Regions from separate parts of the Kaistia geumhonensis genome, predicted to be linked through region 1. Evidence: predicted binding sites of a transcription regulator. Region 1 holds the regulator's gene; the other holds the start of a gene.
What was found. Region 1 encodes HrcA, which represses chaperone genes, less so after heat shock. Its sites were predicted from a motif close to GTTAGCACTCNCNNNNNGNGAGTGCTAAC; they were not measured.

Region 2: groES (co-chaperone GroES) is a predicted target of HrcA. The motif match lies at 1,974-2,002, and genes of this name have one in related genera.

Annotation. Positions count from the first base shown of each region.
Region 1 is NZ_JAUSWJ010000001.1:2,768,863-2,772,067, forward strand. Features, by position in the region: gene QO015_RS13085 (complex I NDUFA9 subunit family protein) at 1-910, opposite strand, end outside; gene hrcA (heat-inducible transcriptional repressor HrcA) at 1,014-2,120, opposite strand; gene rph (ribonuclease PH) at 2,245-2,961, shown strand; gene rdgB (RdgB/HAM1 family non-canonical purine NTP pyrophosphatase) at 2,958-3,205, shown strand, end outside.
Region 2 is NZ_JAUSWJ010000001.1:1,445,621-1,448,825, forward strand. Features, by position in the region: gene groL (chaperonin GroEL) at 1-1,546, opposite strand, end outside; gene groES (co-chaperone GroES) at 1,603-1,917, opposite strand; gene QO015_RS06915 (acyltransferase family protein) at 2,417-3,205, shown strand, end outside.

The sequences.
Region 1 (3,205 bases):
GCACCGCCTCGAGGCTGGTCGGCTGGATGCCGAGCCCCTGCAGCGTGCGGCCTTCGGCGACCGCCTTCTCCGAGACGACATTGTCGGTCTCGAGCAGCTTCAGCTGGTCGCGCGTCATCATCGGATTGGGCAGCCACTCCATGAGGGAGGCCTGAGCGCGGGCGATGCCCCAGGGCAGCGACACCAGCGGCCGGCTGCGGCCGATCTCCGACAGGATCAGCTCCAGGCATTCGCGGAAGGTCTTCACCTCCGGGCCGCCGAGCTCGTAGATCCTGCCGCCCTCGACCGTCCCGTCGACCGCGCGGGCGATCACCTCGGCGACGTCGCCGACGAAGACCGGCTGGAACTTCGTCGTGCCGCCGCCGATGAGCGGCAGCGCCGGCAGGTAGCGCGTCAGGTCGGCGAAGCGGTTGAAGAACTTGTCCTCGGGGCCGAACACGATCGAGGGGCGCAGAACGACCGCGCCGGGCACCGTCTCCAGCGCCGCTGCCTCGCCCTCGGCCTTGCTCTTCGCATAGAGCGACTGCGAATCCGGATGGGCGCCGAGCGCCGACATCTGGACGAGATTGGCGATGCCGGCGGCGCGGGTCGCCTCGGCCACGGCGCGGGCGCCGAAGGCCTGCACGGCGTTGAAGCTCTGCCGGCCGCTCTCGGAAAGGATGCCGACGAGATTGACGACGGCGTCGGCGCCCTCGACCGCTCGGTCGACCGACCAGCGATAGCGGAGATTGGCCTGCACCGGCATGATCTGGCCGACGGCGCCGAGCGGCTGCACATGGCCGGCGAGATCGGGCCGCCGCACCGCGACGCGGATCCGCCAGCCACGCTTCGCCAGCGCACGGACCGCATGGCGTCCGATGAAACCGGACCCGCCGAAGATCGTGACCAGCTTGCCCGTCTGCGCCGTCATGCTCCGCTCCTGCCGCCCTGTCCTGCCGACTGTCTCGAACCCTTCCAATAGTCTGTGGCAGCGGCAGTGTCGAGGCGCCATCGGGTCGCGCCGCGCGGCCGTTTCAGCGGATCAGCCGGCCCACCAGCTTGGCGGTGTAGTCGACCATCGGCACGATGCGGGCATAGTTGAGCCGCGTCGGCCCGATGACGCCGAGCACGCCGACGACGCGGCTCTCGGAATCGCGATAGGGCGAGACGACGAGCGAGGAGCCGGACAGCGAGAACAGCTTGTTCTCCGAGCCGATGAAGATGCGCACGCCCTCGCCTTCCTCGGCGCTGCCGAGAAGGCCGATCAGCTCGCGCTGCGTCTCGATATCGTCGAAGAGCAGGCGGATGCGCTCGAGATCCTCGGCGGCGCGGACATCGTCGAGCAGATTGGCCTGCCCGCGCACGATGAGCGTTTCCGGCCGGTTGCCGCCGACCGACGCCCAGCTCGCGAGCCCCTGGTCGACGAGCCGGGCCGTCAGCTGGTCGAGCTCGGCGCGCATGCTCTCCTGGCGCAGCTGCAGCTCGCTGCGGGCCTCCGAGAGGCTGCGGCCGCGCAGATGGGCATTGATGTAGTTGGCCGCCTCAACCAGCGTCGAGGGCGTGGTGCCCGGCTCGATGTCGATCAGCCGGTTCTCGACCGAGCCGTCCTCGCCGACCAGCACGACGAGCGCGCGGTTCGGCTCGAGGCGCAGGAACTCGACCTGCTTCAGCCGCTGGTCCGACTTGGAGGCGAGCACGACACCGGCGCCGCGCGAGAGGCCCGACAGCATGCGGCTCGCATCGGCGAGGAGATCGTCGACCGGCCGCTGGCCGCCGGCGGCGACGCGGGTCTCGATGTCGCGCCGCTCCTCGGTGGTGAGATCGCCGACCTCCAGCATCGCATCGACGAAGAGCCTGAGGCCGCTTTCGGTCGGAAGGCGGCCGGCCGAGGTGTGCGGCGAATAGATGAGGCCGAGATATTCGAGATCGGCCATCACGTTGCGGATCGAGGCCGGCGACAGCGCCATCGGCAGGATGCGCGCGAGGTTGCGCGAGCCGAGCGGCTCGCCCGTCTCGAGATAGGTGTCGACGATGCGGCGGAAGATCTCGCGCGAGCGGCGGTCGAGCCGCGCCAGAGTCGACGCGCTGCCGCCTTCGGCCGGCCCGCGCTCTCCCTGAGTTTCCGATCGATCCCTTGCCATGTCTCGTCTGTCGAATGTGCTGACAGGGATTAAGTGTCGATTTTCCGCGCCGCTTCAAGCGGGGCTTTGCGTCGGCTCGCCTCGGCGGCTACAAGCACTGGTCCAGCCACAGCAAGGAAAGCCCATGCGACCCTCCAAGCGCGCCGCCGATGCCATGCGACCGGTCTCGTTCGAACGCGGCGTCGCCAAGCATGCCGAAGGATCCTGCCTGGTGCGCTTCGGCGACACGCATGTGCTCTGCACGGCGAGCCTCGAGGAGAAGCCGCCGTCCTGGCTGCGCGGCTCCGGCAAGGGCTGGGTGACCGCCGAATACGGCATGCTGCCGCGCTCGACCGGCGACCGGATGCGCCGCGAGGCGACGACCGGCAAGCAGGGCGGCCGCACGCTCGAGATCCAGCGCCTGATCGGCCGTTCGCTGCGGGCCGTGGTCGATCTCGTCCATCTCGGCGAGAAGCAGATCACCATCGACTGCGACGTGCTGCAGGCCGACGGCGGCACGCGCACGGCCTCCGTCACCGGCGGCTTCATCGCGCTGTGGGAATGCATCCAGTGGATGAAGACGCGCGACATGGTCGGCCCCAAGGTCATCCGCGACCACGTCGCGGCCGTCTCGGTCGGCATTTATCGCGGCAAGGCGGTGCTCGATCTCGACTATGACGAGGATTCGGAGGCCGAGACCGACGCCAATTTCGTCATGACCGGCTCCGGCGGCATCGTCGAGATCCAGGGCACGGCCGAGGGCAAGCCGTTCGACGAGGCGGAACTGACCGCGATGCTCGCCCTCGCCAAGACCGGCATCGGCGAACTCGTCGACCTTCAGAAGAAGGCGATGGGCGTATGAGCGGGCCGCGTCTTTCGCCCGGCGACACGCTGGTGGTCGCCACCCACAACAAGGGCAAGCTGCGCGAATTCGCCGATCTCCTGAAGCCGTTCGGCCTCAAGACGGTGTCGGCGGGCGAACTCGGCCTGCCCGAGCCGCCGGAAACCGGCACCACCTTCGAGGAAAACGCGACCATCAAGGCCGTCGCGGCGGCCACCGCCTCGGGCTATCCTGCGCTTTCGGACGATTCGGGCCTCTGCGTCGA
Region 2 (3,205 bases), 1.3 Mb from region 1:
CGATCAGCGAAGCGACCGAAGCGGCGTCCTGCAGGGCAGTGCGCACGACCTTGGTCGGGTCGATGATGCCGGTCGCGACGAGGTCGACATACTCTTCCGACTGTGCGTCGAAGCCGAAGGTCTCGGACTTGCTCTCGAGAACCTTGGAGACGACGATCGAACCCTCGACGCCGGCGTTCTCGGCGATCTGGCGGATCGGCGACTCGAGCGCCTTCAGCACGATCTTGATGCCGGCCTCGATGTCCGAGTTGTCGCTCTTCAGCTTCTCGACGGCCTTCTTGGCGCGGAGCAGCGCCGAGCCACCGCCCGGAACGATGCCTTCCTCGACCGCGGCGCGGGTAGCGTTCAGCGCGTCGTCGACGCGGTCCTTGCGCTCCTTCACCTCGACTTCGGTCGCGCCGCCGACGCGGATCACCGCGACGCCGCCAGCGAGCTTGGCGAGACGCTCCTGCAGCTTCTCACGGTCGTAGTCCGAGGTGGTCTCCTCGATCTGCGCCTTGATCTGCGAAACGCGGCCCTCGATCTCCTTCTTCTTGCCTGCGCCGTCGACGATGGTCGTGTTCTCCTTGGAGATCGTGACCTTCTTGGCGCGGCCGAGCATGGCGAGCGAGACATTCTCGAGCTTGATGCCGAGATCCTCGGAGATCACCTGGCCAGCGGTGAGGATCGCGATGTCCTCGAGCATGGCCTTGCGGCGGTCACCGAAGCCCGGGGCCTTGACGGCCGCGACCTTGAGGCCGCCACGGAGCTTGTTGACGACGAGCGTGGCCAGAGCCTCGCCCTCGACGTCCTCGGAGATGATGAGGAGCGGCTTGCCCGACTGGACGACGGCCTCGAGCACCGGCAGCATCGACTGCAGGTTCGAGAGCTTCTTCTCGTGCAGGAGGATGAACGGATCGTCGAGCTCCGTGACCATCTTCTCGGCATTGGTGATGAAGTAGGGCGAGAGATAGCCGCGGTCGAACTGCATGCCCTCGACGACCTCGAGCTCGGTCTCGGCGGTCTTGGCTTCCTCGACGGTGATGACGCCCTCGTTGCCGACCTTCTGCATCGCCGAAGCGATCATCTGGCCGACTTCCTTCTCGCCATTGGCGGAGATGGTGCCGACCTGGGCGACTTCCTCGGAGGTCTTGATCTTCTTCGAGCGCTTCTCGAGATCCTTGACGGCCTCGGTGACCGCGAGGTCGATGCCGCGCTTCAGATCCATCGGGTTCATGCCGGCGGCAACCGCCTTGGCGCCTTCCTTCACGATCGCCTGGGCGAGGACCGTGGCGGTCGTGGTGCCGTCACCGGCCTTGTCGTTGGTCTTCGAGGCGACCTCGCGCAGCAGCTGCGCGCCGAGGTTCTCGAACTTGTCCTCGAGCTCGATCTCCTTGGCGACGGAGACGCCGTCCTTGGTGATGCGGGGAGCGCCGAACGACTTCTCGATCACGACGTTGCGGCCCTTCGGACCCAGCGTGACCTTCACGGCGTTGGCGAGGATATCCACGCCGCGCAGCATCTTTTCGCGCGCATCGGCGGAGAATTTTACTTCCTTGGCAGCCATTTGCCTTATCCTTCAGTTACAGACGGGACAATAAAAAACCGCGTTAAGGGATGCCCTTACGCGGCCTTCTTGCCGGCAGACTTCGTCTCGATCACGCCGAGAATGTCGGACTCTTTCATGATCAGGAGATCTTCGCCGTCGATCTTCACCTCGGTGCCCGACCACTTGCCGAACAGGATGCGATCGCCAGCCTTGACGTCGAGCGCGACCAGCTTGCCGGCCTCATCACGAGCGCCCGGACCGACGGCCACGACCTCGCCCTCCTGCGGCTTCTCCTTGGCGGTGTCGGGGATGATGATGCCGCCCTTGGTCTTCTCTTCGCCTTCGAGGCGACGGACGACGACGCGGTCATGCAGAGGACGGAAACCCATCTTACTTCTCTCCTCGCGTGGAGGCTCCCCATGGGAGCCCGAATGAAACGGGGGCTGTTAGCACTCGTCAATTACGAGTGCCAAAGCGCGCCGTCGATCTAGGAGCCCCCCCGCCCCTTGTCAAGGAGACCGCAAGGCGCCGCGGCGAGGATTTTTTCGCGAAGTCGCGAGTCGGCGTGGCGATAGCGGATGTTCAAGGCGGGACGATGTCAGCCACTGTCCCGCCCCGTCATCTAGCGGCGCTGCTCAATAGCCCATGTTGACTGGCCGGGCCGACAAAGCTGCATTAATGCACCAACGGCCGCCAAAAGGTTTCACGCGACGAGCCAACGCCCTCTTGATGCTGGCGAGCCGCAGCCGGCCCGCGTAATGTTGCAGTGCACACGCCATGATGCAGCGACGGATGTGAGCGAAATCACGAGGACGCCAAGGCGCGCCTCCTGTCGAGCTTGCGACATCGCAACGGATGTTATTGCCTTGTCACCCGTTTGGAGCGGAAATGACTGCCCGATACAGACCGGAGATTGATGGTCTTCGAACCGTCGCGGTTCTATCTGTCATCATCTATCATCTCGAGATACCGCTCGGCTCTTCGTTCCTGCTGCATGGCGGATTCCTGGGCGTCGATATCTTCTTCGTTCTGTCCGGCTACCTCATCGGCGGAATCATCCTGAGGGAACTGCAGGATACCGGCCGCTTCAGCTTCTCCAATTTCTACGCAAGGCGTATCCGCCGCATCTTTCCGGAGCTGATCTTCGTCATCCTGGTCAGCATTCCCGTGGCCTGGGCGATCCTGCTGCCGTCGGAACTCGTCCGGTTTGCCACGTCGATCATCTCGGCGCTCGGCTTCTTCAGCAACTTCTACTGGTATCAGGAACTCGGCGAGTACGGTGCCCAGTCAGGCCTCCTGCAGCCGTTCCTGCATACGTGGAGCCTGTCGATCGAGGAGCAGTTCTACGTCGTCTTCCCCGTACTCCTGATCGTCCTCTACAAGATCAAGTCGGGAAAATGGATCGGACCGGCGCTGATCGCCCTGATCCTGATCAGTCTCGTCCTCTGCCAGTTCACGACCTTCATCAAGCCGCCTCTTTCCTTCTTTTCCCCGGTCAGCCGCGCCTGGGAACTGCTCGCGGGCGCAGGACTGGCCTTTCTCGAGCTGAAGCGACCCGGCCTGCTGCTCAACAGTCGGATCGCCGGGTTCATTCCCTCGATCATGGCGGTCGTGATGCTGCTGTCCCTGGCTTTCGTGAGCCTCGACGACGGCCATCCGGGCATCGTGACGATACCG